Regions from separate parts of the Ureibacillus sp. GCM10028918 genome, predicted to be linked through region 1. Evidence: riboswitches for the same ligand, from Rfam matches in the RefSeq annotation. Region 1 holds a riboswitch; each other region holds the start of a gene.
What was found. A riboswitch is a leader RNA that binds a small molecule or an ion and turns the genes downstream of it on or off. The one in region 1 is predicted to bind cobalamin.

Region 1 (10,720 bases):
TGAGCTAATTGTGAAACATCCTCAAATGACGCATTTACCTGTTCCGTACTAGCGGACATTTCTTCAACAACTGCGGATAGCTCTTGAGTTTGGGCACTGACATTCTCAATAGACGCTAAAATTTGAGTAAATGTTTTTCCTGTTACCTCGACTAGTTCTAATCCGTTTTTTGTTTCCTCTGTCGCTCTATTTGTCATCTCATAAGCTTGATTCGTATCCTGTTGAATTAACTTTATAATTTCTTCGATTTGTTTTGATGCTTCTTTTGACTGTTCTGCTAAGAGCCTTACTTCATTCGCAACAACAGCAAATCCTTTTCCATGCTCCCCCGCTCGCGCAGATTCGATTGCTGCATTTAATGCTAATAGATTCGTTTGATCAGCTATACCCGTAATAACTCCGATAATGCTGCCAATTTTCGTCGACTTACTTTCCAACTCTTTCATAACCGAATTCGTTTCATTATTTACTTGATAGATCGAATTCATTTGCTCATCAATTTTTTGAATATAGTTATTGCCTAAATTGGCTTGAGTGGTAGTTTCGGAAGCTGACTCAGCCACATTGCTTGTCGTTTGAGCAACTCGACCAATCCCAATCGTAATCTCACTCATTGCTGTAGCACTTTCTTGAATGTTCTTACCTTGAATATCTACACTGCTAGCTACCTCTTGAATTGAAGCAGCCATTTGGCTTGTTGATCTATTTGTTTGCTCGGTAGACAATTTTAAATTGTTTGATGATGCGACTAATTGTCCTGATAAGCGATTTAATTGAACAAAAATAGTTTTAAGATTTTCCCCCATACTTCGCAAAGATTGAGATAACTCCCCAAACTCATTTTTTACGTTTGGCGCTTCATCTATTTGTAGTTCACCATCCATCATCTGTCTCGCCATCTGCAGCGTTTTTTTCATTGGAAGTGTAATAGATTTATATGTATAGAATGTAACCATCACAAGGATGACAATCCCCACTGCACTTATAATGGTAGTTACCGTAGATGTTGCAAATAGAAGATTGACTACTAATAAAACTACCAACAATATATTTCCTATAAAAAGTCCATTCGTCGCTTTAATGCCCATGTCGTTCAACAACTCCTTTAAAATTTTTCCCTATAACAAAAGTAACACTTTTCTGAATCCTTATCTATAGACCTAAAGATACTCAAAGTGCGACTTTTGTATAACGAAAAAGGAAGTACTTTAGTCCATACTCCCCATCAATAATCATATTATCTTTTACCTTACCCATTCATAAAGGATATCCGGAAGTCCCTCTTCATTATCATGATTTCTTCCGATAATCCGAAAACCGTGCTTTTCATAAAACTTTTGGGCATTTTTATTTACATCGAAGGTATATAAAGTGAGTTTCCCAGAAGATTGTTCTTTTGCTCTTTCTAGTAGTATTACGCCTATTCCTTGACCTTGATAATCTACATGAATGTAGAGCTGGCTGATTTCACAATCATTATATGCGATCAGTCCTACAACCTGTTGATTCAGTACGGCTAGTTCCACTCTGTACTGAGGATATAAAATATGGTTTAAGTACTCCACATGATTTTCAAAACTATGAATTTCCTTTTGACCAATAGCTTTTTCTTTACTATTTCTCCACATTTCAACCGATTGTTCAGCATAATTGCTATTGTATGAAATTACGTTGATTGTAGACATTCTTCTCATACTCCCCCTTTTCTTGCTAGACTACCTTCTCTTTAGTAAGTGGCTCTTCGTCAGATAGAAATTTTTCATTATACTTTTCTAGGACTCTACTAAACTGTGAGGCAAGTATCTGCTGAAACAGCATACCAAACACTACTGGCATCACAACCTTAGCCGGAAAGTAAGTACTTGCAATAACCACGCCAACAGCAATATTCCGCATTCCACCCGTGAAAACAATTGTTGTAATAATCTCGTAGTCTTTGAATAAGAAATGACCTAGTACTAAACACATCATATAACCAAACACAGCGAGCAATAAAACAACCGAAATGATTCCCACAATCTCCCATGTGATATTTTTCAGGAAGGGGGCAACAGCACTGCTGTTAATGGCAACAATCAAAAATATACTTAGCTTTTGAAAAGGTGCGAGAGTTTTACCAAGAGTATGGTCTATTTCACCTTTCGTCCACTCATTTAGCAATACTGCTGCAATCGAAGGCAATACAACCATCCAGAATAAATCCAACATGATTGACATTGTATTAATTGCAACTGTTTCTCCTACTACAAGGTGAATTAATGCTGGTAATACGAGAGGAGAAAGAATTGTATCAATTAAGATAATGGAGAGGCAAAGTGGGAGGTTTCCCTTACAGATACTTGCCCAGATAAAGCTTGTTACTCCAGTAGGGACAGCGACTGATAAAATAAACCCGATGACTAATAAATGATCATCAAATAAAAGATTTGAGATAAAATACGCCCATAATGGCATAAGTATATGTAGAACAGCGATGGTTGTTAAAATAACCCAAGGATACTTCACGAAGCTTCTTAAACCTTGAAAGTTCAAACTTAAACTTCCGGCAAATGTCATAAATGCAAATAAGAAAGGCACAAGAAATACCAATTCCCCCCCGACATCTTCCAGTAGAACACCCGCTATTAAGCTGAGAGGAGTTAAAATCGGCATTAATCTTTGGAGACGTTTATCCAATTCAGCTAACATCGAAAGCCTTCTTTCTAAGGTAATTTATATACTTAACTATACGCCTATTTTCATTAGTTAGTAAACAGTCGTTTAGCACAAAAATAGCCTGCGTCATACTATCCGCAAGCTTTCACAATTTGTTATATAATTGATTTTTCATTTCCAAAACTGCCACCATATTTTTTTCTTCTGCTCACTTTCTCTTTCCGCCTCGGCTGCCGCGGCAAGCTGTCTTCTTGTTTCCATGGATTCCTTCATCGCAAACATTAATTTTTTGTCTCTTTCCTCAATGCTGTTTTTTATATAGTGCTCTTGTTTGATCAATTGCTCCAATAATTTTTTATTGAACTCCATTTGATCATTCTTGAATGTAGTAAACTCTGTAAGCAGTTGGTTATAATCAAAATCTGAAGAGGTCGATTCATTATTAACTTTTTCCTCTTCACTGTCCACGTCCAATCCTAGCGTAACCTTCACAGCTTGTTCTAAAGTCAACGAGCTTGAATTTTTGAGGTGAATAATTCTCTTAATGATTTCAATGTCTTGTTGATAGTAAAGCCGGTGTCCATTTCTATTTTTTTGAAAATTGTAATTATAGTTTTGCATTAGCGTGCAATATCTTCTCAAGGTTTTTTCGTGAATACTTAATATTTTACTCACCGTTGCCGTATTATAAATAAGCTCTTCACTTGTTGATGTTTCTGATACTACTGTTAATTCAGACATACATATCACCCCTTACATCATACAATTCGCAAAAAAATACTATAATCCTTTAATAATCGTTCTACAAATATAGACATAAAATTCAAACACAAAACAGAGGAAATTTAATAGCTCTCAGATGAATCTTAATTTAACTAGAAAAACCTCACAGAAGCTTTACTGCTTCTGTGAGGTTTCATTTTTATATTCTATTTTTGAAATCAAATGTGTCATCCGTTATAGGAGCCATTTTCGCTTTTGCGTAGCTGGATCCTTTCTGACTAAAGAAATCATAAGTCGACCCTTCATTGCGGATACCGTTCATTACAATCGGATTTACTTCTTCTTCAGGGAACATTGGATCAAATCCGACGTTCATTAGCGCTTTATTGGCGTTATAACGAACATAGGCTTTTACGTCTGGTGAAAGGCCTGTTTCTGCATACACATCATCTGTATAGCTCATCTCATTTTGATATAAGTCCAATAACAGTTCATATCCCCATACCGTTAACTCATCTTGCTTTTCCTTAGTAAATTGCTTGAAAAGATTTTGAGCGAAGAACCCTACTGCAAGACCATGAATGGATTCATCACGCAAAATGAGCGAAATCACTTCTGCTGAATTACGCAGAATTCCTTGTCCACCTAAATAAAGAGGATAGAAAAAGCCCGAATAGAATAAGAAAGATTCTAGCATCACCGAGGAGAACATGGCTTTCCATAAGCTTTCTGGATTTCCTTCTTCAATGGCGTTATAGATATCTCCTATTTTGTTTGCCTTGTATTGAAGATATTCGTTTTTCTTAACCCACTCGAACAATTCATCAATTTCAGCGTTGGTACAAAGAGTTGTAAAAATATAAGAATACGATTTTGCATGAATCGCCTCAAAAGCTCCAAATACTGTGAAGACTGCTTTTTCTTGTAAATCTGTTGCATACGTAGCAATTTGGTTCATTCCGATATTCGTTTGAACCGTATCAAGTAGTGTAAGGCCAGCAAATACCTTTTTATAAGTCTCTTGATGTTCAAAACTTTGCCACTGCTTTACATCTTTACTAACGGCAATTTCTTCTGGAAACCAGATTTGTTTCCATTGCTGGTCCCAAAATATTTGAGCGAGCTCACTCGTCGGTTTATTCCAATTGACTGCCTCATAGACTAGATTTGACATGCCACACACTCCTCTAATGTTTGTAAACGTTGTCGTACATAGTAAACCGACTTAATGCCACGCATCCAAGCGTAAATATAGATTTTCGCTAACTGCTCAGTTGTCCAAGCATCCGTTACATAGAGGGTCATTGAAATCCCTTGATCGACATGCTTTTGTGCCGCAGCATATAAATCAATGAGGTCATAAGCATTGACATCATAGGCTTCTACGTACAGGTGAGCATTGTCATTCGTTAAATATGGCATTGGGTAAATCGTACGGCTATCTGCATAATCACGCACTTCCACGCGTTCGGTGCATGGTGAAATGGATGCCGTGCATGATCTGATATAACTAATCGATCCAGTCGGAGCAACAGCCAATCTATATGAGTGGAATAATCCATATTCTTTCACGTCTTCCGCTAACTCTTTCCACATATTCGCTGTAATAATCGGCACATTTCCAAGAGCACGAATAGATTCTGGTAGATACTCTTTTTCTTCTTTGTTGATATATGATTCAAAGTAGTTGCCGTTTGCATACTCACTCTCTTCGAATTGGTAGAACGTCTCACCACGCTCTTTTGCAATTTCCATTGAGCTTTTAAGAGAGTAATAGTTAAGCGCCTCCATAAATCCATCGATAAAGTCAATGGATTCCTTCGAACCATACAGGATTCCTTGTGTCACTAAGTGGCCATGCAAATTCATAACGCCAAGTCCTACTGAGTGCATCAATTTATTTGCTTTCGCAACAGATGGAACGTTTTTAATATGCGTCATTTGAGATACATTGGTTAAAAGACGCATTGCTGTATCCACTAATTTACCAAAATCAGCTACTTTACTTGCTTCATGCATATCTATTGAGCCGAGATTACAGGATACATCTAAGCCATACTCATTTGGTTCATCTTGGTCTGTGATAATACTCTTTTGCTGAAGCTGTAAAATTTCCGTGCACAAATTCGACATTGCTACGCGACCAATATTTTTTAGTGGATGCACTTCATTTACATTATCATCAAAGATTTCAAATGGGTAACCAGATTCAAACTGGGCTTTTTTCACTTCTGTATAAAGCTTCCTTGCATTAAGCCGTTTGATTTTGCGTATTTTTGGGTTATCCAGCAATTCATAATACATCTCTGAAATTGAAATTTCGGACATTCGTTTACCATATTCTTTGTAAATATCATATGGACTAAAGAGCACAATGTCTTTATCTCGTTTCATGAGCTCAAAGAAAATGCTCGGAAGGATGATGCCTGTTGATAATGTTGCCAGGCGGATTTTATCGTCAGCATTCGGTTTTTTGGACGAGATAAAATTCTCAATATCCGCGTGGAATATATTTAAATAGACAACCCCTGAACCGTTGCGTTGTCCAAGTTGATTCGAATAACTGAAAGAATTCTCCAACAATTTAGCAACCGGGATAACACCACTCGCACGATTTAAAATTCCTTTAATGGGATCTCCAAGTGGACGCAAGTCAGTTAAGTTTACACCCACACCGCCACCGAGACGAGATAACTCCAAACAATACCCGATGTTTTCAGCAATGCTATTCATCGAATCGTCCATTGATAGTTTAAAACAGCTTACCAGCTCCCCACGAGCTTTCTTTCCACTATTTAAAGCTGTTGGTGTAGCAGGTTGGTAAGCTTCCATCATGGCTTCCACAGCCCGTTCTGCTAAATCTGTATTCCCTTGTGCTAAATACAAAGCAATAATCACAATTCGATCTTCGTATTTTTCAAGAATCTCTTCACCATCACGGCTCTTCATCGCATAACTGTCGTAAAATTTGCTTGCACTCATAAAAGAGGGGAATCGGAAGTTGTAATCGTATGCTTTTTTATATAAATGTTTAATAAATTCTAAGTCATACTGTTCAATAAATTCTTTTTCGTAATACCCTTCCTCTACTAAATAACGAATCTTTTCTTCAATATCAATAAAGTATCGTAAGCGAACGTTTACATATTCTAAAAAGTAGCGCCGTGTCGCTTCTCGATCCTTTTCTAGTTCAAGCTGTCCTGTCGTGTTATATCGATTCAGCACATCATTATTTAGTTTCAAAAATGTTTTCATCCAATGACCCTCTCTTCATAAAACTGTTGAATGACTTCATAATCTCCTCTGTATCCGCGCAAATCTAATTTGCGTACTAGAGGGACTTGGTAGCGTGATGCAATTTTTTCCCCTGCACCACCAAATACGTGATGGCCAAAGTTGCTATTTCCACTGACAACTACACCTTTACAAAGGGTTCCATTTTGTTCCAAAAAATGAGCAACCCTCACTGGAATATCCCCAAGCCCGTCTGTATATGTAATTAATAGAAAGGGCTTGTCCAACTGTAATCCTTCCTCAATCTCAATTGCTTCACCCTGTATTTTGGAAACAACATAACGGACGTTTCCGGTTCTGCTAGCATAAGCAATCACCCTGCAACCAGTTCAATATGAGAAACAATCTCTTGAACATCTCCAATCAACTGGCCATCAAATTCTAAAACAGGTACAGTAAAGAAGCCTGCATCTATGATGGTTTGCTTCGCCTGCTCATTTTCATCAATATTGACCACTTCTACTTCAAGACCTGCTCTCTGTAATTCTGATTTTACCCACATGCATTTTGGACAAATGGTTTTTGTATATAGTTTCATCTAATCCTCTCCTCTATTAAATTTTTTCTCTACTTCAATACCACTTTGTACATCGTGTAAACAGCAGAAGAAAAATACATTTTTCAGCCCTATGGCAAAAATAAAAAGCCACCCCTTCGAAAAGAGATCGCCTTAAAATGGAAACGCCCAAATGTATAGAAAATAGGTAACGTCCCCATCTCTCAATCCCCGAAGAAATGATTGTTCTGTTTTACTAGGCAGGTCTCCTGGCTTAGCTTCGTCCTCTGATTCCCTTCCCGTGATATACACACAGTGGCATCGAATCATCGTTAGCATTACAGTTGCGGGGACAGCGTTGGATTCTCACCGAACTTCCCTTTTAAACTACATATAGTAGTACCCAATCAAAACAAACACAATATATAGATTTAATTTACGAAATTAAGTGTAGCATATATTCTAACATGGTGTAAATAAGTCTATTTTCGTTTACCATACTAAATATATGCTATTAAAAAATTGCAAGCAAAAAGAGGTGAAGCAATGACTTCCATACTAATTACAAGCGATTTACACGGACGACTGGATCGTTTTAAGCCTTTGGTCAATCAAATGAAAGCATTAAATCCAGATTTAGTGATTGATAACGGAGATTTTCTTGATGGTAGCCCCGCTACTTTTTATTACAAGCATATCGATAAAAATTTACATCCAATGATTAAACTTGCAAATGAAATCTATGATGTGGCAGTTTTCGGTAATCATGAATTTCATCATAATCTATCAGCTATTCAAAATTTGGGTTCTGAGTGTTATTTCCCTTGGATTAGCTGTAATATTGGCGAATTTGCTAAACCTTACTTTATAAAGAATATTCGTGGCAAAAAGTTTGTCGTAGTAGGTGTAACCACCCACTTTACCCCCGTTTGGGACGAGTACGGATATGTGAAGGACCTTAACTTTGAGGATGCCCTGAAAGCTTTACAATATTGGGTGGATTATGTAGTGACAAATGAGAATCCGGATTATCTTATTGTTTCCTACCATGGCGGCTTTACCGAAGATCCATTAACAGGTACGGTATATCAGGAACGAGTCGGTGAAAATCAAGCAAACGAAATTTTAGAAGCCATTACCGGAATTGATTTACTCATTACAGGTCACCAGCATTTATATATCAATGAAAAAATTCAAGATACAATTATTATTCAACCAGCTTCTCATGGAATTGGATTTTTCGAGGTACAAATAGATTTTGAACAAGGGCATAGTTATGCAATCTTTCACCAACTGGAGGAAGATCAACTCTCTTGCTCTTATCCAAATGAAGTAGAGAACTGGCTAGATCAGGAGCTTACATACATCCAAAGAGATTATTCTTATAACGGGTTATTAACTTCACGACTTTCGAGCCATCCCTTTATACAGCTAATACATGACATGCAACTCAAAGCGACAGATGCTCAAATCTCTGTTTGCGATCTTTTGTATATGGAGACTGGCGGATTGAACGGCAGGATTACAAATCGCGATTTATTTATAAACGCACCACGAGAACATAAATTAAGGGTTATTTTATTAGCAGGAATTGAAATTAAACAGCTAATAGAGCAAAGTGCAGCCGTATTAGCGATGAATCAGAATGGAGAGATTGATTTTAGCACAAATGTTTATCCTCACACACCTATGCCATATCAGTACGATTTTTGGGGTGGGATTTCCTATCTAATTGATATAAGGGAGCCGGTTGGTCATCGTGTAAAGAATATGATTTTCAAGGGTGAGTCTTTGGAAAATGAACACTACTATCGTGTTGTATTGAATAGCTATCGGTTAACAGGGTATGACTTTCCTTTACTAAAAAATAGGAAAATCCTTAGTGAAACAATACAAACAGTTCCTTTTTTATTTAAGGACTATTTACAATCTGGCTTCCCTTCTGTCGTCCCAGATCACGGAAACTTTAAAGTGATATATTTGTAAAGCCCTCCGAAGAATTCGGAGGGCTAATTTTTATACTTTTTTAATTAATTAGTAGTCATATCCACCATTAAAGTAGTATGCACCAACAATAATTAGAAGAATGAATAGTACTACTAATAAAGCGAACCAAGAGCTATTTCCACCACTGCTGTATTCGTACTCACCGCCTACATTTTTACCCATTCCAAAACACCTCCTCAATTTCGAACTCAGTACAATATATGCACCCAGGAAGAAGTGTTCTAGACGAATGTATTGGTGTAAATGCCTAATTTGAATGAACAGCCTCATTCACTTAGCTAATATCCCCTGTTTGAAAGGGCTCATTAGACATACTAAAAAATAGTGATAAATAAATACAATGCCGTTCCCCATATAAAAATGGCCGAACATTTATTAAATAAAATAAAGATTCCTGTTGGTATATGTATCTTCTTTAAATTTGCTCCTATAATCGCCAAACCAAAAAACCAGATCCAGGAGACCACTATACAAGCAACTGTAAACATGACTTGTTCTTCCCCGCTATATTTCATGGCACTTGTTCCAATGACGCCAATTGTATCTAGTAATGCATGGGGGTTCAGCAATGATACAGAAAGAGCAAAAACAATTTGCTTTCTCACCTGCAAGGAAGTTTCCCCTTCGACATTTGCGGCTGGCGATGTCCAGATCACTTTCCCCATATAGATTAGAAACAGAATTCCTCCTGCTAATAAAACGATTCGAAGCCATTCAAATTGCAGCACAATCAAAGATAGTCCCAGAATAGCAAGTACAATCAAAACCGTATCACAAATCGCAGCAGTAATTGCTGCCGGTAAAGCTTTAGCTAACCTTGGTTGTGTAACGCCTTGAGTAAAAACAAATATATTTTGAACACCTAAAGGCAAGATAAGTCCAAACGCGAGTAGTATACCATGAAGTAAAGGTTCCATCTTTCAAACTCCTTTCCTCTCTATCATACATGTGATATAAATAGAAAAAAGGTCCAATTGGACGGTTTTATTCCCATCCAATCTAAAGGAGATAACATATGAACTGGCAACCGAATCGTTCCCTAACCACGAGCTTATCGAAACAAATTGTTCAATGGATGACAGAACAAATACAAAATGGTGAGTGGCCTCTTGGAACGAAATTGCCTCCACAACGTAAGCTTGCACTATCTCTTGGCGTAAACCGCAGTACACTTCAAGAAGCAATTGATGAACTGAAGGCGAATGGCCTGTTATCTTCCAAAACGGGCTCAGCTACGTATGTATCGAATGATTCCTGGAATGTGCTTGTGAAACAGAAACAAACAAATTGGCAGCACTATATCGAATCAAGCATCCATAAAGCAAACTATCAAACGATTCAATTGATTAATGAATTTGAGCAAGACGACACCGTCATTCGATTAGGCACAGGTGAACTTAGCCCCTCATTATTACCAACAGCTGAACTTCAAAGATCACTTAGCGAGGTACAATTGGACGGAAAAGCAATTGGCTATTCATCTCCTCAAGGAAATTTCAGTTTGCGTCAAGCCATATGCCAATATGTTAGAAAGCGGGGAGTCGA
Region 2 (10,720 bases), on a different contig from region 1:
TAATCTTTACTATTTTCTCCCCATTGGATTGGAAAGTCATAATCATATTCGCCATGGGATATAAAAATTTTCGTTTTATCTAACGGGGCCTTTTTATACTCGTTCATAACGAAGTCTGGCAAATACCCACTCAAAGCAACTGTACCATTAATCAGATTACCTAAAGTTAAGGTAAGTGTTTCGACAACTGCAGCACCCTGATTAAATCCAATTAAAAAGATTTTGTTGCTATCTAAATGGAATTGCTCGATTGCTTCTAGTATGAAACTTTGGCTAAAAGTAATCATTTTATCAAATACTTCTCTTGTAGGTTTGCCTTCTTCCTCAAATGTGTAAAAAGCAAAGCCAGGAGAATGCGTGATAGGTCCTCTTAAACTAAAGATATGACAATGACCTTTAAATTCTTCAACTAATTGCAGCAAATCCTCTTCATTACTTCCTAAGCCATGAAATAAAAATATAGCCGGATGTAGTTCATCATTCGTTTTTGATGTTGGGATATGCTTAAACGTATAGGGTGATTTCATGTTTTTAATTCCTCTCTCATTTTAGAGCTTTGAATATCTTGTATTGTATCAAAAATTAATGAAAATGTTTACAATAATAGCCTTTTGAAAGGATTTTCTCATAAAATGCATTAGAAAAGCACAACTAGACCAAAATAGGTCGAGTTGATGAGCACATCTATCAAAATTTCCTTGAAAACTTATCCTTATAAACAAATATCTCCAAGATAAGTGTAAAATCTGGTATACTACTTTCCGAGGTGAAACTATATGACAATAATAATTCTAATTAATGTCGCCGTATTAATTGCACTTATGGCATTCTTACGCTACTTAAATAAAAAGCATGTTAAGTTTTCCAACCGTGTTTTTGCTGCGCTTGGCTTAGGTATTCTTCTAGGTTTAGCTCTGCAGCTTATTTTTGGTGCTACTTCTGATGAGGTAACAAATACTGTACCCTGGTATAACATCATTGGGACAGGCTATGTAAAGCTCCTGCAAATGATTGCAATGCCACTTGTATTCATATCAATTCTAGCAGCCTTTACCAAGATGAAGCTTGGTAATAATTTAGGGAAAATTGCTGGACTTATATTACTTATACTAGTCGGTACTACTGCCATTTCTGCTGGTGTAGGAATTCTTTCCGCTACCATATTCGACCTTGATGCTACTGAATTAGTGCAAGGGGAGGCAGAGAAAGAACGAGGTACTTCTTTAGAAGAACAATCTGCGGAAGTGAAATCCTTACCAGAGCAAATTATAGAACTATTTCCTGCCAATCCATTCTTGGATTTAACTGGTGCACGTTCAACTTCGACAATTGCGGTAGTTATTTTTGCAGCTTTTCTAGGTTTTTCTTATTTACGAATTGTTCGCAAGGATGAAGAAACATCCAAAACGATTAACAAGGCAATTGATGCGATCTATTCTTTAGTTATGGGAGTCGTGACCATCGTTTTAAGGTTAACACCTTATGGAATCTTGGCTATTATGGCACGAACAGTAGCAACAAGTGATTTTGGAGCTATATATAATTTAGGGAAATTCGTAATCGCTTCATATGTAGCGTTAATTATCGTATTCCTGATCCATTTAATCATCATTTCTCTAACAGGTTTAAGCCCTATTATGTATGTAAAAAAAGCGAGCGAAACTTTACTTTTTGCTTTTACATCAAGATCTAGTGCTGGAGCTCTGCCATTAAATCTAAAAACACAAGAAGAACGATTAGGTGTTCCGGATGGCATTGCCAATTTCGCAGGCTCTTTTGGACTTTCGATTGGCCAGAATGGATGTGCCGGCGTTTATCCCGCAATGTTAGCAATAATGATTGCACCAACTGTAGGGATTAATCCACTGGATATTAGCTTTATCGCAACTGTTATTATCATTGTGGCAATCAGTTCATTTGGTGTGGCCGGTGTTGGTGGTGGTGCAACATTCGCTGCGATAATCGTTTTGTCAGCACTTGATTTACCTGTAGCACTTGCCGGGGTATTAATTTCAGTTGAACCATTAATTGATATGGGTCGTACAGCATTGAATGTTAGTGGATCTATGACGGCTGGTGTTACTACAGCAAGAATAACTGGCGACTTGGATAAGGACATATTCAATAATCCGTCCATTAAAGAACTAGGCGAATCGTAATACAAACCCTTCCAAATTCTTTGAATTAGGAAGGGTTTTATATGTCTCTTTACATATAATATGAACATGTTTATATATGCTTTCTATTATCTTTTACTTATTTTATCGACATTCTACACTTTCTAATTGTCAATATTAGATAATTTCCATAAACTAAATATAAACTATCTACATAATTTGGATATTAAAACTTAAAGAGGGTGTTTATGATGTATGAGAAGATTACTATTGATGAAAGTATTTTATACATTGAACAGCATCATGTTGACACTTTTATGCAATTGGCAACAAAATTGGACAACTACTCTTACCTTCTAAAGGAAGGTGGCATTAGCAGAATGGATGGCTGGATAATGGCCTTCAATATTTGGCTTATATTATTGCCAGAAGATGACATAATTATTAAGACAGACGAAACTTCGTTATATTATACATCAAATGTTTTAATTTACAACGCCCTCAAGGACGACACGTATTTCCAGCATTTAAAAGATAGAGCGGATGCATCCCCGGAGTTGCTTTATCTTTCTTCGCTTTTTTTGGCAACTGGCTTAAATGAATGGCTATTATTTGTAATGAAGAAATATCAATTACACGGGCTAATTGAGCGTGGCAAATCTCGAAGTTACTTTAATGCACTCAATGGTACGGATGAAGAAATTCAAATCTTCCTTGAGGATCAAGCACAATTTGTAAAAGCTGCTGTTCAGGAATTGCGGGAGAATTCTTTTAAACAAATGATAAAAAGATGTTGTGATGAAGCATATTTTTTATATGTTGATCATTATCAGCAACCTCTAATAAAGGATTGAGGATTTAAAGCCCAGAAATTTTTTTGAGATTTTGCTGGGCTTTCATTTATGAAGAATGAATTAGCCGATCTTTACCGAATGATAGACTGTAGTTAATTGATTTTTAAACTCTTCCAGCTTGTCATGTGATATACCAACTATTACTGAGGTTGCTGGTCCACTGGATTTATGCAAATCTAGTGAGCATTCAAATTTACGATCAGGGAAAATCCTTTCAAGCTCTGAAAGAATGCCTTTGGATCCAACTGGCCAGATTTTTTTAGCGATTTTTAATTGAATTAAATTATGTATTTCTTTTAGTTTTGCAACATGCTCTGATTCATTAATTACCTCTTGACCCACTAAAGGCTTTCCAACAACAAACCACAGAAGATTTTCTTTAGAAATTTCATAGAGTACCTTACCAATAATCATTAAACTAATACCAGACTGTAAAGACTTAAAGTTTGATTCTGTAGACCCGTTAATGACTGGCATTGCTGAGCCTACTTCGTCAAAAGCTGCTTGAATGCCCTTCTCATAATCTGCCCACGCTTTATCACCTGTGAAATTCGATAAAAAAATATTTATTGGCTCTGCACCCGCACACCACTGCTCCAACAACGCAACCCGCATTGTATAATACGCTGTTAATTCATTGGATACATGTACTTCATCCAATTCTTTTTCACCAATACAGCCTGAATTATCCATCGTTACAACCGTCTTATCATCTAATCTAATCGCATTTCGCATAAGTTCAATTCTTTCCTTTCGCTGATACTTTTTCAATTACAGGCAGGGTAACTGCAGCAATTACAGCATTGATGACTGCAGCAATAACTAAGTTTGGTACTGCACCAACAAAAAATGCAGGTGAAATTAAATAATAGAAAGGAAGAGCTGCCAGTACTCCATTCCCAATAACAAAAGTGATCCACTTCAATATTTTAAAGCCCTTTTTATGTAATATATTAAAAATGTATGTAATAATGAGCATTTCAAATGCAATGAGTATATGGAATGGTCCAGATGGAAAGCCCGATGTTAGAGCGGTTGCTAAGTGTCCTAAGCCCGATGCTAAACCGGAGTAGAGTGGCGGTAAAAAAGCAACACTCACTAATGCAGGCGCAGAATCTAATGCAGCAGTTGTCATGAATCCCGGTATCTTTATAAAACTGCCGATTACGCAAATTGCTGCAACTAATGCTGTTAAGACCATTCTTTTTAATGTGATGCTATCCAATTTTACAATCCATCTCCCTTTAAAACTTGTGGGATACCGTACCAGACTCGAATGACACTTTCACTTTGAGTAAAAAGCTTCTGATATAACCGCCCACAGGCATCACGCAATTTCCTTTCTTCTTTTAATAGTGGTACAACACCTCTACCAATATCCGTACATACGCAAATAACCTGTGCTTGTTGATTCAATTGATGAATTTTATTAAAAATTTCTTCTGCGATGATTTCTTCATCTAAATGAACTTTTTGAAGAATCATTTTTTCAAAGTTCCCGATAACAATAATATCCTCTCTTGAAAACAAAATGTTCTTTGGTATTTCACCTTCAAAAAAATGAGGTTTCCCATGATTTAATAATACTTCTTTTACAAACTTTCTTTTGCCATTATAGGCTCCACCGATAACAACTTGCACCGTTTCCCCTCCTTTACTTGGGAATAATCAGGCCACTCCAGTGAATAGATGGTTCTATGTGATACCAAGATTTGTTGAAAAGATTTTTCCATCGGTCCAAAAATAGATAGTAAAACACGAATGACGCCACCATGAACTACAAAAGTATAGTCGGCATTTTGAGAGATAATTTGCTGAAAAGTACGAACCACCCTGTGTAAAAAGTCTTCATAGGACTCACCATTCGGAGGAGGAACTTTTTGTGGATCATCAATCCATTGACGATAAATGGATGACCTCTTAAGTTCCTCATAAGTCTTCATCTCAAAATCCCCAAAATTCAATTCTCTGAAATTTTCTTCAGGTAGATAGATGGCTCCTGGGAAGTACAGGTGTGCTGTCTCTTTGCATCTCTTTAAATCACTCCCATAAACCAATTTAGGACATAAAGGAACATTGAAATACAGTTCTTTTGCATTAATTGATTCATCAGTCCAGCCAATATATTTTCCTTTTAAGTTGGCATTTGTCTTTTCATGTCTTATTAAATGAACAACAACAGAATCCCCCATAAAAACACCTCAGTCCCTTCATTTAAAGCTCCCAATAAATCCCCAGTCATTCCACCAAAGTTTTTAATCGTCCACTTTCTATACAGAAGGACAAATAGAAGCATACATCCAACTAAAATCATTCCTTTGAATCCCATTACATAGTATGTATAACTATTAAATACGAGCGTATAAAGTATAAGTGCAGTCCATAATCTCGCCGGATTTACTTGAGATTTAAAATATGAGGCTAACCCTTTTTCTTTAACCGTATGGGTTGTAACAAAGTAGACTAGCAGGGCTAACCGACTTAAAAAAGGAATCGCAAGAAAATATAAAAACATATTTTGTGGTTCCTTTTGTAATAATTCATAGGTAAAGCCTATTTTTAGTAGTAACATTACGACTAAACTAATTGCTCCAAAGGCTCCAACTCGAGAATCTTCTAAAATTGCAAGTCGCTTCGCTTGGTCCTGATAAGAAAAATAGGCATCTCCCATATCAATCCAACCATCTAAATGCAGGCCTCCTGTCATGACAATTCCTGCTACAACAACCAAGATAGCAAATAGTAGAGTAGAAACATGAAAATATTGTTCATTTATCATATACAAGATATATAAAGAGCACCCCATTAGAATGCCTAAAAAAGGCAGCATTGTATACATTGCCGTGACTGATTGTTGATTCATCGGAAGCTGCTTTCGAATAGGTAAAGAAGAAAAAAACTGAAACGACAAAAGCAATCCAATCATACTATTTTTCAAAATGGGCACCGTCCTATTTCCAACGTTCAATCTTACTATAATCCATTTCGTATGCTTCGTCACTGTATCGAACAATCCATTGATGTAATTTACCTAAATGCTCACGATAGTAATTCACCTCTGAAAAGTGAGAGAAAGGTTCATCTAAGATTTCGTTCGATACAAGTAGAACTACAGCATCATCCTCAATCCATTGCAATATCTGTTTTTTTATTTTATCCAGGTACTTATCAATTTCAATTAGTCTTTGATTTTGATTAAGTCGTTCTGTATTATAGTGTACATTATTTAACCAAGTCGTTATACAATCCCATAGTATTACGGATTTTGAGGAGATTATTTCATCAAAGCATACTTCTTCTTGTATTTCAATTGTACTCCACTCTATAGCTGACTGTTCACGATCTGCTTGATGACGTTTTATTCGTTTTGTCATCTCTTCATCAAAAGCAACACCTGAAGCAATATAGTACAGGTTTGTCCGTTCAAATTTTTGATAAAGCTGTTTCGCATAATATTCGGCATATGCACTTTTTCCGCTCCGAACGCCGCCTGTAATAAAGACTAGTTTACCCATTTGGACCTCCTCGGTATTTTTCATGATCATTTAGATAAATGGAAATGAGCAGACTCTTATTCAGAATTTGCCCTGACTGTTGACAAACGCTAGCATACTGCGTTGGTTGCCCCGTTCCTCCCCTCATGAACTCATATTCTCTTCTGATCTCGGTAGAGCTTCCCGCATTGTATGACAAGCGTTTTCAAGTTAGTCTGTGAATCTTTATTCTTCAAGAATCACTCAAAAAATGAGTGTAGACAAAGTCAATTTTCGACTTTGTCTACACTCTAAGCAAACAATTATTAGGAATTTGCCCTCTGTTCTTTAGTTAAAAATCTCCGGGTAGATTGCTGATGCAATTAGTTCGATTGCTTCACCGATACGTGGTCCTGGACGATCTAGGATGTCGGCGTTTAACTCATAAACTTCTTCATTTTGGACAGCCGTAATATTTGACCATCCCTCACGAGCTAAAATTTCTCCTTTAGGATCCTCACTATAATTTACAGTAGTGATAATCGCTTCTGGATTACGTGTAATTAAATCCTCTTCTGAGACAGCAAACCAACTTTGCTGATCAGCATATATGTTTTCAACACCAGCTGCTTCAATCAGCTCTTGTTGGAATGTACCAGAGCCAACAGACCAAATATCTGGAGATGGCGAGATTTCAAAATATACTTTTTCTTTAACATCTAGTGAAGCAGTTTTTTCTTGAACCGCAGCAATTTGCTCTTCGATCCCGGAAACGATTTCATCTGCTTTTTCTTCAACATTTAAGACTTCTGCAATTTGCTCAATATCTCCATAAACATCATCGATTGTTGCAGCTGTTTTGATAACAAAAACCTTCAATCCAGCATTTTCTAATTGTTCAATATGTGTTTCTTCCCCAACTGTATAGGCAAACACAACGTCAGGCTGCAGTTCTATTACTCTTTCGGTATTTATTGTCATCGAATCTGAAATACGTTCTATTTCAAGAGCTTCTTCAGGGTATGTATCAAATTCTGTTGCACCGATGATTTGCTCCCCTACCCCAAGCTCAAATAAAATTTCAGTATTACTTGGTTGTAATGAGACAATTTTTTCTGGCACTTGCTCAAAAGTCACTTCCACACCGCGGTCATCAACGACAGTGTAAGGACCTGCTTCTTCAGATGCCCCAGCATTTTCAGTTGTTTCTGTATCATCATTTTTAGCTGGTTCTTCTGAATTACAACCAACTAATAATAATGAGATTGCTAATGGTGCCAGCCACTTCTTCTCTAAAAATTTCATCTTATTTCCTCTTTTCGTTTTTTCTTTATTGGATAGGATTTACTTACAAATGGAATTTCATCTACACCCTGTTTGCAGTTCGTGTAAACGGCCATTACAAAAAATACATTTGCAAGAAGTCCTAAATAATCAAACAAAATTTCTGGTACTTCGCGTTCTTCACTTACTTTATGTAGTGCACGGTATGATTTCTTTGCTTCACTGCGGCAAACATGAAGCAAGGCACCCGCTTCACTGCCTTGAGGCAATAAAAATTGCTTGATTACATCCCCAACTTGCTCAACATAATAATCATAGCGGTCACTCAAAGCTTGTAAATCTTCCTCTGTAATCGCTAATTTTCCCCGTACAGAGCCGTTAACATGATACGCGTTAGGCTGGATTACTTGTAAATCCTCGTAAACAACCTGACATGCATCATCTCCACGCAACACTGGTAAAACAGCTCCTATTCGGGTTGCAAGTGAATCTGTTCGAATCTCGTAATCGACTAAACTCCCTTGCTCACGCATAAATGGATAACAACTAAATCGCATATCCTTTCGAATATTTAACCCCCCCATAAAAAAATCAAATAGCGAAAAACCCATTCATCTACCAAGAGAAAATAAAAAGCCATCCGCGAAATGGATGGCAAAAGATTACAGAATAAACTCACATAATACTATTCATTCAATTATGCCGTACATTCCCTTTATTTCCGAAGAGGTTAGTTACGATCAGAAAAAGATAGGTCTCCTGGCTTGTGCATAGCATTTCGAAGAGCCTTCCCATCTATAAGAGACAGTGGCGAATTCCTGAAATTAGCACATACAGTTGCGGATACAGCTTCGGTCTTGCACCGAATTCCCAATTAAGCGTTTTTTACGCATCTTTTTCCTGCAAACACTATTCACTTAACAGCAATATAACATATTTTCCAAAATAATAGTATTTTTATTTTTTCAAAAGAAAAATAATAGAAGGAACCAAGAAATTAACTGCAGCTCATACATTTTCCATAGATCTCGAATTTATGTGCTTCAATCGTATATCCTGGAAGTTTTTCATTTAACATTTCCATTGGGCAGATAGAGATTTCTTTTACGTTTCCGCATTCCATACAAATAAAGTGATGATGATGGTGATCGGATTCACACTGCATACGGAAATTTCTTTCACCATTTAACTCTGTTTCTTCTAAAATCCCAAGGTTGACAAATGTAGCTAAGTTCCGATAGATTGTATCAAAACTCATTCCAGGAAAATCTTGTTTCAATACAGATAAGAGATCCTTTGCAGTTAAATATTTATCGGTTTCTTGGAACATATTCAATATTAACTCACGTTTATCGGTTTTTTTAAAACCGTTATCCTTCAGTATTTCCCATGCTTTTGTTAAATTCATTTAACTGCTCCCCTTTCTTTTGCATTTAAATTAAGTACGATTTTTTTCACGAGGATGACAATCAATAAAATTAGGATTGATGTGACGACAATTGTACCACCTGGTGCCAGATTTAAATAATAGGCGCTTGCTAATCCTATGATAACAGCTGCTTCACCAAAAAGGATTGAATAAATAATTGTTTGTTTAAACCCTTTTGCGATTCGCATACTTGCTGCAACTGGCAAGGTAATTAATGATGAAACTAGTAATATCCCCACAATTCGCATACTTGCTGCAATAACCAAGGCAACGACAAGCATAAATAAGAAATGAATCCATTTTGCAGGCAACCCGCTAGCGTGGGCATATTCTTCATCGAATGCAAGTACAAACATCTCTTTGAAAAACAAATATAGGAATACGATGACGACAATCGCAATACATATGACAATCCATAAGTCCTGTCTCGACACAGCCGAAACAGAACCGAATAGATAACTCATTAAATCAGTATTAAAGCCGCTTGCCAGCGAGACAAAAATTGCGGTTAGACCAATCCCTGCCGACATGATAATCGGAATAGCCAACTCTTCATAATGTTTGTATAGTCTACGCAACCGTTCTATTAAAATTGAGCCGCTTACCGCTGCAACAATACCTAAATAAATCGGATTTAAAAGGATTAGCCAAGAGAAGCTCTGACTTAGATATAAGCTCCCCGCAATCCCTGCCAAAGTTACGTGGGATAATGCATCTGCGATGAGAGACATTCTTCGTACAACGATGAAAACACCTAATAATGGTGCAATTACTCCAATAACCAGCCCGGAGATAAAGGCATTTTGTAAAAATTCGTAGTTTAAAATTGCTTCAATCATTTTGCCTTCTCCTCATTAATGAATCTTTCGAACTGAATGTCCATACCAATTATCCAATTGAGTTTGAGAAATTGTATCAAACTCTTTCTTAAAGCCATGGAAATGAATCGTTTGATTTAAGCAGGCAACATGACTAATGCGGTTTGATACCGTATCCACATCATGAGTAACTAAAATAATCGTCTTATTTTGTTCCTCATTTAACTTTGCCAACATATCATAAAATGATTGAACATTTTCGTGGTCGATTCCTACTGTTGGCTCATCTAGAATTAAAACTTTAGGGTCTGATACAAGAGCCCTTGCAATAAATACTCTTTGCTGCTGGCCACCTGATAGCTGACCGATATTACGGGAACGGAATTGCTCCATACCTACAGAAGTCAAAGCTTCTTCTACTTTGCCATTTGCACTTTTTGGTATTTTTTTAAATAGGCCAACTTTTTTCGTTAATCCACTTTTAACAACTTCCTCAACAGTAGCTGGAAAGCCCGAGTTGAATGCATTGGATTTTTGAGAAACATAACCGATCCATTCTCTATTACGGAATGTTTCATTCGATTGACCAAAAAGTTGAACTTCCCCAGCCATTGGTTTTAGTAATCCTAGTAATAGCTTTAATAATGTGGATTTACCTGAACCATTTGGGCCAAGAATTGCCAGGAAGTCTCCTTCCTCCACTTTTAACGAGATGTTTTTTAGAACTTGCGTATATTCATATTGA
Region 3 (10,720 bases), on a different contig from region 1:
ATTTCTTCTGCAAATTTCCCATCTTCCATCGCTTTGATTGCTAATTGATGACTTCTTACTGCCCACTCATCCTGCGTTTCTCTGGCAAGTTCAAATGCATTGGCCGTTTCATTTCCGTAGGTCCCCATGTGCACATTATTTGGATGGAATGCACAGGATAACCCATCATACACCATGCCATCTATTAATTTTGCATCGCCCATTCTAAGACCCCAGCGTCCATTTGGTAAATAGTAAGGTGCATTGGACATTGATTCCATGCCACCTGCAACAATCACTTGTTCATCTCCCAATCGTATAAGCTGATCGGCTAAAGTGACACTGCGCAAGCCAGAAGCACATACTTTATTAATGGTCTCTGTTTTTACAGAATAAGGAACTCCTGCTTTTTGTGCAGCTTGCCGTGAAGGAATTTGTCCCTGCCCAGCTTGAAGCACTGTCCCCATGATGACCTCATTCACTTCTTCCGCTGTAACATTTGCTCTCTCTAATGCGGCTTTAATGGCATTTCCTCCCAAGTCACTTGCAGTCAATGCCGAAAGTGTTCCCCCAAACTTGCCAAACGGTGTTCTTGCTCCTTCTAAAATAACTGTTCTACTCAAATCTACATCCCCTTTGTTTTCGAGTTTTTCTTACAGTGTATTAAACTTCCCTTTTAAGGCGCTAATGTTGTTGATTGTAACTAATTCCTTTCTTCCTACTACAATCGCGCTCCAACATAATCGACAACATTGTATCGACTGAACGCTCGCTCAGTTTATATTTAATAAAAAGGGGAGCCACTTAGAACTCCCTTTTTACATCTATCTATATTTTATAGAATATTGAACTGATAATCAATTTCAACTTTTCTGATATTAATATTTTTTCTGTCTTAAGAGCTAATATCATATTAAATGCACATTTCTTGTCGAATAAAGTCAATTTCACACTTAAACTTCTACTACGTCTTCCTCAACCACTTCAACCACTTTTTCACCGAATACAGAACGTTCCAATAGTTCGGCGATGTCATATGTTCCAACAGATTCTTCTACTTCTTTTGCTTTTGTTCCATCAGATAGCATTGTTAAGCAGTACGGACAGCCGGAAGAGATTACGGATGCATTTGTTGCTAATGCTTGTTCTGTTCGTGCCACATTGATGCGGTTTCCTACATGTTCTTCCATCCACATTAAGCCACCACCGGCTCCACAGCACATTGCTTTTTCACGGTTACGTTCCATCTCAACGAGGTTCACTCCTGGAATGGCTTTCAGTATTTCACGTGGTGCATCATATACATCATTGTAGCGGCCTAAGTAACATGAATCATGGAAGACAATTGTTTCTTCTACTCGATAATTCAAGGTTAACTTCCCTTCATTTACCAAATCGTATAGTAACTCGGTATGATGGTACACTTCCCCTTCCCATCCAAAATCCTTGTACTCATTTTTAAAGATGTTGTATGCATGAGGGTCGATCGTCACAATTTTCGTCACGTCATTTTTCACGAACTCCTCAATGTTTGCTGTAGCAAGCTCTTGGAACAAAAACTCATTTCCTAATCGGCGAGGTGTATCGCCAGAGTTTTTCTCTTTATTTCCTAAAATCGCAAATTTCACACCTGCTTCATTCATTAAACGGGCAAAGGATAGAGCGATTTTTTGGGACCGGCTATCAAATGACCCCATTGAACCAACCCAGAATAGATACTCAAAACCTTCACCAGATTTCTTCGCTTCCTTCACCGTAGGAATCGAAATAGATGACTCCATTTCACGCCAGTTTTCTTTTTCTTTACGGTTAAGGCCCCAAGGATTTCCTTGACGTTCAATATTATTCATGGCGCGCTGTGCGTCGGAATTAACTTTCCCTTCAGTCATTGTTAAATAGCGACGCAGGTCTATAATTTTGTCAACATGCTCATTCATTACTGGACATTGGTCTTCACAATTACGGCAAGTTGTACATGCCCAGATCTCTTCTTCTGTGATGACATCCCCGATTAACGAAGGACTATAGATATCTTCAATAACAGCACCTTCTGCCCCAGCCGCCATCGCTAGTTGATTGCCCTGTGTATTACTAAATGCAAAAGCAGGTACCCAAGGCTTCTGCTTTGTAGTGACCGCCCCTGTAAATGTTAAGTGGTCTCGCAGCTTAACGATCAAGTCCATAGGAGAAAGCATTTTCCCTGTTCCTGTTGCTGGACACATATTCGTACAGCGCCCACATTCCACACAAGCATATAAATCGAGCATTTGCTTTTGAGTGAAGTCAGTAATTTTACCGACACCAAGAGCTGGCATATCGGCTTCATCCTCAGCTTCTTCTAATGCAGCAAAGTCGATGGGACGAAGTGTTCCAATACGATCTTGCCTGTTTACAACGGCATTGATCGTACCCGTTATTAAGTGGAAGTGCTTTCCTTGTGGAATATAAACAAGGAATGCTAACAATGCTGCCAAATGTGCCCACCACATGACAAAAAATACGACCGCTGCTGCTGTTGGCGACATCCATTGGAAAGCCCAAGCAATACTCGATGCAACTGGTTCAGCTAGCGTGAAAGCATGTCCATGCCATATAAGCGCCATTCCGTTGCCTATTAAAGTAGCAAACATTAAAACACCTAAAAACAAATAGACTAAACCATTTTTAAAACCTCGTTTAAGTCGAACAAGCTTTTCCATATAACGGCGGTAAAACGCGACCGCCACAGCTACTAATATAACTAATACGACAATTTCCTGGAAGAAAGTAAATACAGGATATAATCCACCAAGCGGCAAATGTGAATCCGGGGCTAGTCCCTTCCAAATTAAATCTATCGCCCCTAATTGAACTAACAAAAATCCGTAGAAAAAGGCGACATGTACTAAGCCCATCTTTTTATCTTTTAATAGCTTGGATTGTCCAAAAACTTTTTCTGCTAAATCTCCAAGACGTTCTTTCAGCTTTAACTCAAACTCTTCTTTTCTGCCAAGTTGAATAAATTCATAACGTGTTTTCACTAAATAAAAGAATAATCCTAATGCGTATAAGACAACTGCTCCAAATAACACCCAATTCGCTATAAGCAATCCATTCATTTCTTCTCCCCCTTTTGCCTTATTTTCCCCTTTGTTTGAAATGATTTTTGAGAAGTCTTAAAATATTCTATAATATTAGTAAATTCAAGAACCCTCGGTTTTATGTCTATTGTAAATATGAATGAGCATTCAGTCAACGTATTGTTTGAATATTTCTAATAAAATGTTGATAGTTTGTTAATAATGTATTTTTTCGCTACAATGCGCATCCTCTCTTCATATAAGTAAAACAAACAATACGAAATGGAAATACAACTGTTTAATTTTATAATTAGGAGTGTAAATATGGGTGGCTGGTTTGAGGTACAAACGTTAATTTGGCTTTTTCCTATTATCTTTATGTTTCATGATTTTGAGGAGATTATCTTCGCAGAAAAATGGATTCAAAAAAATTCTTCCCTGCTTTATAAAAAATTACCGAAAAAAGTTGCAGCTGGCATTATCAATCAGCTTTCTATGTCAACTGCGCAATTTTCTGTCGCTGTCCTGATTATTTTCTTATTTGTAAGTAGTTCAACAATCATGGCAAATCAATATTTACATGAAAAACCTTTTGGAAGTATCGCATTTTTTGCTGTAGTAACATTAACCTTTTTCCTTCACGCTTTTATGCACATCGGTCAATCTATTTTTTTGAGAACCTATACTCCCGGTTCCTTTACTTCAGTAATCCTGCTCATTCCATACAGTCTACTTTTGTATGGGACATTACTAAAATATGACATCATTACTTGGAAGTTAATTTTTATTTGCTTGCCATTTATTTTGTTGCTGGTTCCTGTATTATTGATCGCTCATTCAATCGGAAAAAAGATTATTAGGTAATAAAAAAACAATCCTGTTTCTTAGGATTGTTTTCTCATTTTTATTTAAATACATCCCCGCCACGAATGTACTCGATATCCTTAACGTTCGAACGGAAGTTTATGACACGAGCGGCAGCGAAGAAATAATCAGATAAGCGATTTAAATATTTTTGTACAATGGCTGGAACATCTTCAACTTCGTTCATTAATGTAACAGTCCGTCGTTCAGCTCTCCGTGTTACAGTCCGAGCAATATGAAGCGTTGCAGCTGCAGGCGTACCACCCGGCAATATAAATCTCTTTAATGGCGGGGCTTCATCTGACAGGGAATCGATTCTTTTTTCCAATGCGTCAATAGACGATTCTTGCAATGTATATTTTCTTTCCTTCATGACATTCGCTAAATCGCCACCGCAATCGAATAGCTCATGCTGAATAGTTTCAAGGTCTTCTAGTAGATCCTTGAACACTGCTGGATCTAATTCGGTTACAGCCTTGCCGATAAAAGAATTTAGTTCATCAATTGTGCCGTATGCCTCTACTCGCAAATCATCCTTACTAACGCGCCCACCCATTAAGCTTGTTTTGCCTTTATCCCCTGTTTTTGTGTAAAGTTTCATATTATCTGTCCCCTTTTCGATAAATTTGAATTGCTTCTACGGTCGCCTCAAAAACACCTCTCCCAATTACTTGACCTACCTCTGTAATGGGACCACCGTATTGCATGAACTCCCCTTGTTGCGTTGCAGCAATGAGTAGACTATCTGTTGGCGTACCGGTCGCAAGTGTGTTCGAAATATAATCATACACCTCTTCATGGTGCAATGCCTTCGACTTGCTTTCTGTTGCTGTCATCATTGCTTGCACAAAGGCTTCATCGGATAATTTGCCATTAATGATTACCCATGTATTAATCGTTCCTACTTGAAAGAAGTTGTTGCGTTTATAGCTTTGGGAAACATCGATTGCATTCCCGACCCCCGCCGTTACTACAACGAATACTTCGCCAAAGGGCATCTCATATTTCTTTATAACAGCCTTTTTCGTATCAACAGCAGTCATCATGCCGACCGTATTTGTTGGTGAAAAGCCTTTACTGACTAAGTACTGGAGATATTCTTCTTTAACATGTTCAATATCATAATCGGGTTGTACTGTCCGGTTCATGAAGTTCGCATACCATCCCATCCCTGCGTTATGTACCGCTGAAGATAGCACTCTTAAAGGATAATGGGATTTAAATTCAACATATTCCTGTTTAATTTTTATTTGATCCAATTTTACCACTTTCTCTTCAGACTGATTCTGCAATTCCGGTAAAATGGTCATTTGTGGCTTTGGTTGCTCTGGATGTGCTTGTATCGAAATCCGGGTATTATAAACATCCTTAATTTGCTCTTCGAGTAATACCTCATGTGGAGCACCGAAAGCTTTCACTTTTCCATTTTCCATTAAAAGTATTTCATCACAATAGAGTGACGCCAAGTTAATATCGTGGAAAACGGAAACTACGGTTAGTTTATTTTCAGTGACTTCTCTCTGTATCATATCTAAAATTTGCTTTTGATGTGCAATATCGAGATGATTGGTCGGTTCATCAAGCAACAGTAAACTTGAGGCCTGTGCCAAAGCTTGTGCGATGAAAACTCTTTGCTGTTCGCCACCTGATAAAAACTCCAAATAATGGTTTTCATATTTTTCAATATCCGTCAACTGCATAGCTTTTTTTACTGCACGTTCATCTTCAGCTCTCCAACTTGAGAAAAAGCCCGATTGATGTGGATACCGTCCAATCGATACAGTGTCACGAACAGTACTTGAAAACGCTGTTGCATGTAATTGCGGGAGTATGGTCATTTTTCTAGCTAACTCGCGGGTTGAATAATCATTTATATCCACGCCATCTATAATGACGGTTCCAAAAGTGGGACTCATGATGCCACTGATTACCTTTAGTAATGTGGATTTTCCGCATCCGTTCGGCCCTAATATCCCAACCATCCTGCCTTTCTCCACTTCAAATGAAATATCTGATAGGATTGGTGTTGCACCATAACCACCTGAAATATTGTGAACCTTTAGCATATTTTCACCCCCTACTTCTTCGCTGTTTAAAGAAGATATACGAAAAGACAGGTGCCCCGATAAAGGATGTAATGACACCAATCGGTAATTCTGAGGGCGTGATGATTGTCCTTGAAACGAGATCACAAAGTATCAAAAGACTCGCACCATTTAAGAATGATAACGTCAATAAATGGCGGTGATCCGTTCCCCAAAGCATGCGCGTCATATGTGGGACAACTAATCCAACAAACCCAATAGTACCCGAAACCGCCACTGCCGCTCCAGTAAGCATCGAACCTCCAGCAAGAATTGCATACTTTCGCTTTTTTACGTTTACTCCTAAAGCTTGTGCCCGTTCATCACCATACATCATGGCATTTAATTCGCGGCGATTGAGCCATAAAAGGATGACTCCAATCACGACAAACGGCAAAATCATTTGGACATATGGCCATCCTCGCATGGATACACTCCCAAGAAGCCAACTTGTAATTTCACGCAACTGTTGTCCAGTAAGTGCAATCATTAACGAAATACAAGACCCTAAAAAGGAACTAAAAATAACACCTGTCAAAATAAGTGTTTCCATTTTCATGGAGCGATCGATTATTCTTGCAAAGGATAATACAAGAATCATCGTAATGAATGCCCCCACCATACCAATCAACGGCAGAGTGTATACGCCTATGATAGGTATCGAAAGACCAAAGAAAATCGTCGCAACGGCTCCAACAGAGGCACCAGAAGAAATACCAAGTGTATATGGATCAGCTAAAGGGTTTTTAAGCAATCCCTGAAACGCAGCCCCAGCAATTGCCAGTGAAGCCCCAACAAGACCTGCCAAAACTACACGGGGCATTCGAATGCCCCATAATATACTGTAAGCACTTGGATTCGTTTCCTTATCCCATAAGGTTGAAAGTGGGATATCTGCTGAACCAATTGAAACGCCGAGCCAAATGCTTGCCAATAAAATAACGATCGATGAACTATAAGCAAACAGCATTCTTTTTTTCACAAAGTTACCTCAAGACTATTCTTTACATTATTATATTTTTTAGTAGAAGTTGTATCCATTTTGTAGTTCATTGTTTCACCTATGTGTTACCAAGTATATTTTTTGCATCATTCAGCCACATTATGAAGCAAAATAAAAAGTCTCCCTAGACATAAAGGGAGACGGTTTAGTAATTGAAAAAAATTACACGTTTTGTACTCCCCTTATCCTCGTAAGGTTTGAATCTCTTTTTCATAAAGGCAGGTCTCCTGGCTTATGGTCATTGTGTTCCCTTCCTTCCCATTACAAGTCTCTTGCAACAGTGGATTTTAGGGCCACTCCCATTTACAGTTGCGGGACAGCGTTGGATTTGCACCAACTTCCCTTTTACTCTTTTTGCAAATCTTGCAAAAAGACCTTTACTACTTTTGAATTTCTTTCTTTCTATTATACTTTATTTTTGGAAAAGGATGTATAAAACTTTAGCATGAACGATTCCGTTATTTACCAATTTTCTATTAAACCAACTATATTATGGCGCATTACTTTTTTAATACCATCTATACGGGGACGAAGCAAACCAATTTCTTCATAATATCTATGTGTTCATGTGAAAACATCGAACTCGAATACAAGCAGCTCGATACATGCGAGCGTTCAAAAAAAAGAGAGCAATAATAGCTCTCTTCAATGAAATATAAATATAGAAATCTTAGCCTATGGACGAATAAATTGTTGCGTCCAATAATTCCCGTTCTGCGCGTATCCTACCCCGATATGAGTAAAGTTGGAGTTTAATATATTGGCTCGATGGCCCTCGGAATTCATCCAGGCTTCTACAACTTCCTGTGCTGTCCGTTGCCCCTTCGCAATATTTTCACCGGCAGCTCTGTATGAAATACCAAGAGATGTCATTAATTCAAATGGCGTGCCATAGGTAGGACTATTGTGACTAAAATAATTATTTTTGGACATATCATCCGATTTAATTTGCGCTGAATTCATTATTGGTTGATAGATTTCCAATGGTTGCAATCCGTATTTCGCCCTTTCTTTATTCGTATATTCTACAACTTGTTGGGCGAAACCATTTTCAACATCCGGTGCTTGGTCATACGATTCGGCTCGTACAACAAAAGAGGCCATTTCAGCTCTTTTCACGGGTTCATTGGGCGAAAATGTTGTCGTGCTTGTTCCTGTTGTAACGCGAGCATTATATAACGCTTGTATATAATGACGGAACCCGGACGATGAACTAACATCTTTAAAAGGATATGTGATAGTAGAAGGAAGCCGGATTTCAAACGCATTTACAAGGATGATTGCCATTTCGGCTCTTGTTAATGATTTTCCCGGTTTAAAGGTATGATCCTGATAACCTCTAATTACTCCTCGTTCATATAAAGCATTAATTTCCTTAAAAGATGGTGAAGTTGAATCCACGTCGGCAAAAATCTGTTTTGTATAAGAGGAAGCATCAATGTTTAAAGCTTTTGTTAATATAATTGCTGCTTGTTCTCTTGTTAATAATTGATTCGGTTTAAAAGTCCCATCAGGAAAACCATTGAGCACCCCTCGATTATATAATGCTTGAATGGCTTCAAAATGCGAGTTTGTTGGCGATAAATCCGAAAAATCCAATGATTTTGCATCGGCTGCCGGAACCGATATGACTGCCGCTGCAGCAATGGTAGCTAAGTACGCAGTATACTTTTTATTCATAAGGTTCATCTCCTTTAGCAGTCTATGCAAACCTTATCATACCTTTTCCTATGAAACTAGGTCCCTCGGAAATAGGTTGAAAGATAGTCAGTTTCTATATATCCACATTTGTGCGTATAGAAACGTACTAGATTTAATGGAGCGGCATTCATCAACCTAAGAATTGAAAAGCTACGCGTTACTCTTACTAACTCACTGTTTAGCCCCCTCTTTAAATACTCTCAAGAAAAAACCAGCCCCCTATTTTCTAAGGGACTGGTTTAATTGAAATCACATATTATTACATTTTTTCAGGAGCTGCTACTCCGATTAAACGTAATGCGTTTGCTAGTGTCACACGAACGGCGTTGATTAATGCCAGACGTGCTTCAGTTAACTCTTTGTTATCAGGGTTAAGCACTTTTTCAGCGTTGTAGAAGCTGTGGAATGCAGCTGCCAAGTCTTGAATGTAGTTGGCAACACGGTGTGGTGTACGGTGTTTTGCCGCCTCTGCTACTACTTGAGGGAATGCACCTACTTTTTTCAGTACGTCCTCTTCTTTTTCTGCCGTTAATAAATCTAGATGATCTAATGAAGTCTTGAATCCTTGCTCATCTGCAGAACGGATAATTGAGCAAATACGTGCATGAGCATATTGTGCATAGTAAACAGGGTTTTCATTTGATTGTGATACTGCCAAGTCTAAGTCGAAGTCCATATGTGAATCACAAGCAGTTTTTACAAAGTAGTAACGTACTGCATCCAAGCCCACTTCTTCAACTAAATCACGCATCGTAACAGCATTCCCGGTACGTTTACTCATTTTGTATTTTTCACCGTTTTTATAAAGCTGCACCATTTGGATAACTTCTACTTCTAATTTATCTCGGTCGTATCCAAGTGCTTGAATTGCTGCCTTCATACGTGGAATATAGCCGTGGTGGTCGGCACCCCAGATATTGATTAGCTTTTCAAAGCCGCGTTGAATTTTATCTTCATGGTATGCAATGTCCGGCGTTAAATAAGTGAATGAACCCTCTGATTTAATTAATACACGGTCTTTATCGTCACCGAATGTAGTTGAACGGAACCAAGTTGCTCCCTCTTCTTCAAACACATGACCGTTTTCTTTTAGTTTGTTTAAAGCTACTTCGATTTTGCCGTTCTTGTATAAAGATGTTTCTGAATACCAAACATCAAAATTCACACGGAAGTTTGCTAGGTCATTTTTTAATTTGTCCAATTCTAATTTCAACCCATGCTCACGGAAGAATTCGAAGCGTTCCTCATCTGACTTTTCAAGGATTGCTCCTCCGAATTCATCAGCTAATTTACCAGCAATCGTAATAATATCTTGACCATGGTAGCCGTCTTCCGGCATAGCTGCATCCATTCCTAAAGCCTGTTTGTAGCGAGCTTCCAATGAATGAGCCAGATTGTTAATTTGATTACCCGCATCGTTGATATAATATTCGCGGGATACGTCAAACCCTGCAAAGTCTAATACGTTACATAATGAATCACCGAATGCAGCCCCACGAGCATGTCCTAAGTGCAGGTCACCTGTTGGGTTTGCTGATACAAACTCGACTTGGACTTTTTCGCCATTGCCAGCTGTAGAGCGACCATAGTTTTCACCTTGTTCTTTTACTGCTTTTACAACATCGGCAAGGAATGCTTTACGCACCGTAATGTTAATAAAGCCTGGGCCGGCAATTTCTAATTTTTCAATTTCAGTGCCCTCTGTTTCAATGTTTTCTAAAATGCTTTCTGCAATGGCGCGTGGTGGTTTTTTGGCTAACTTTGTTAACTGCATTGCTAGGTTCGTCGCAAAGTCACCATTCGCTTTATCCTTAGGTGTTTCTAAATGGATATTCAGGTGTGTCCCTGCTTCTACTAAACCTGATTTTTCAACTGCCGCTTGCAAGGCGTCTTTAATTGCTTGTTGCAATTGTTCTACTGCATTCATTATTGTACCTCCGAATAGTGTATTTCCAATGTATATTTTCCAACAGCTTGACCGCTTAAAATGAGATCGTACTGGACGTTAAATTTTCCACTCAGGATTTGGC

Region 2: another riboswitch for cobalamin. It lies ahead of ACFQU5_RS01685 (hypothetical protein); the one in region 1 lies ahead of ACFQU5_RS08775 (glutaredoxin family protein).
Region 3: another riboswitch for cobalamin. It lies ahead of ACFQU5_RS07670 (FecCD family ABC transporter permease); the one in region 1 lies ahead of ACFQU5_RS08775 (glutaredoxin family protein).

The regions. Positions count from the first base shown of each region.
Region 1 covers NZ_JBHTFK010000006.1:144,033-154,752, forward strand. Annotated here, with positions in the region: gene ACFQU5_RS08740 (methyl-accepting chemotaxis protein) at 1-1,088, opposite strand, end outside; gene ACFQU5_RS08745 (GNAT family N-acetyltransferase) at 1,245-1,685, opposite strand; gene ACFQU5_RS08750 (bile acid:sodium symporter family protein) at 1,711-2,688, opposite strand; gene ACFQU5_RS08755 (MerR family transcriptional regulator) at 2,827-3,396, opposite strand; gene nrdF (class 1b ribonucleoside-diphosphate reductase subunit beta) at 3,578-4,552, opposite strand; gene nrdE (class 1b ribonucleoside-diphosphate reductase subunit alpha) at 4,540-6,633, opposite strand; gene nrdI (class Ib ribonucleoside-diphosphate reductase assembly flavoprotein NrdI) at 6,630-6,989, opposite strand; gene ACFQU5_RS08775 (glutaredoxin family protein) at 6,986-7,210, opposite strand; cobalamin riboswitch at 7,411-7,590, opposite strand; gene ACFQU5_RS08780 (bifunctional metallophosphatase/5'-nucleotidase) at 7,715-9,154, shown strand; gene ACFQU5_RS08785 (YjcZ family sporulation protein) at 9,203-9,337, opposite strand; gene ACFQU5_RS08790 (LysE/ArgO family amino acid transporter) at 9,490-10,092, opposite strand; gene ACFQU5_RS08795 (aminotransferase-like domain-containing protein) at 10,191-10,720, shown strand, end outside.
Region 2 covers NZ_JBHTFK010000002.1:354,220-364,939, reverse strand. Annotated here, with positions in the region: gene ACFQU5_RS01735 (alpha/beta hydrolase) at 1-527, opposite strand, end outside; gene ACFQU5_RS01730 (L-cystine transporter) at 777-2,159, shown strand; gene ACFQU5_RS01725 (hypothetical protein) at 2,366-2,971, shown strand; gene ACFQU5_RS01720 (hypothetical protein) at 3,032-3,706, opposite strand; gene ACFQU5_RS01715 (ECF transporter S component) at 3,711-4,196, opposite strand; gene ACFQU5_RS01710 (bifunctional adenosylcobinamide kinase/adenosylcobinamide-phosphate guanylyltransferase) at 4,199-4,612, opposite strand; gene ACFQU5_RS01705 (histidine phosphatase family protein) at 4,564-5,163, opposite strand; gene cobS (adenosylcobinamide-GDP ribazoletransferase) at 5,136-5,909, opposite strand; gene ACFQU5_RS01695 (bifunctional adenosylcobinamide kinase/adenosylcobinamide-phosphate guanylyltransferase) at 5,923-6,486, opposite strand; gene ACFQU5_RS01690 (ABC transporter substrate-binding protein) at 6,793-7,749, opposite strand; gene ACFQU5_RS01685 (hypothetical protein) at 7,746-8,297, opposite strand; cobalamin riboswitch at 8,461-8,640, opposite strand; gene ACFQU5_RS01680 (Fur family transcriptional regulator) at 8,726-9,136, opposite strand; gene ACFQU5_RS01675 (metal ABC transporter permease) at 9,133-9,996, opposite strand; gene ACFQU5_RS01670 (metal ABC transporter ATP-binding protein) at 10,012-10,720, opposite strand, start outside.
Region 3 covers NZ_JBHTFK010000005.1:947,706-958,425, forward strand. Annotated here, with positions in the region: gene ACFQU5_RS07645 (acetyl-CoA C-acetyltransferase) at 1-602, opposite strand, end outside; gene ACFQU5_RS07650 ((Fe-S)-binding protein) at 933-3,077, opposite strand; gene ACFQU5_RS07655 (HXXEE domain-containing protein) at 3,363-3,902, shown strand; gene ACFQU5_RS07660 (cob(I)yrinic acid a,c-diamide adenosyltransferase) at 3,943-4,503, opposite strand; gene ACFQU5_RS07665 (adenosylcobinamide amidohydrolase) at 4,505-5,968, opposite strand; gene ACFQU5_RS07670 (FecCD family ABC transporter permease) at 5,973-6,956, opposite strand; cobalamin riboswitch at 7,190-7,383, opposite strand; gene ACFQU5_RS07675 (CAP domain-containing protein) at 7,665-8,276, opposite strand; partial or broken gene ACFQU5_RS07680 (S-layer homology domain-containing protein) at 8,283-8,678, opposite strand; gene argS (arginine--tRNA ligase) at 8,950-10,617, opposite strand; gene ACFQU5_RS07690 (YwiB family protein) at 10,617-10,720, opposite strand, start outside.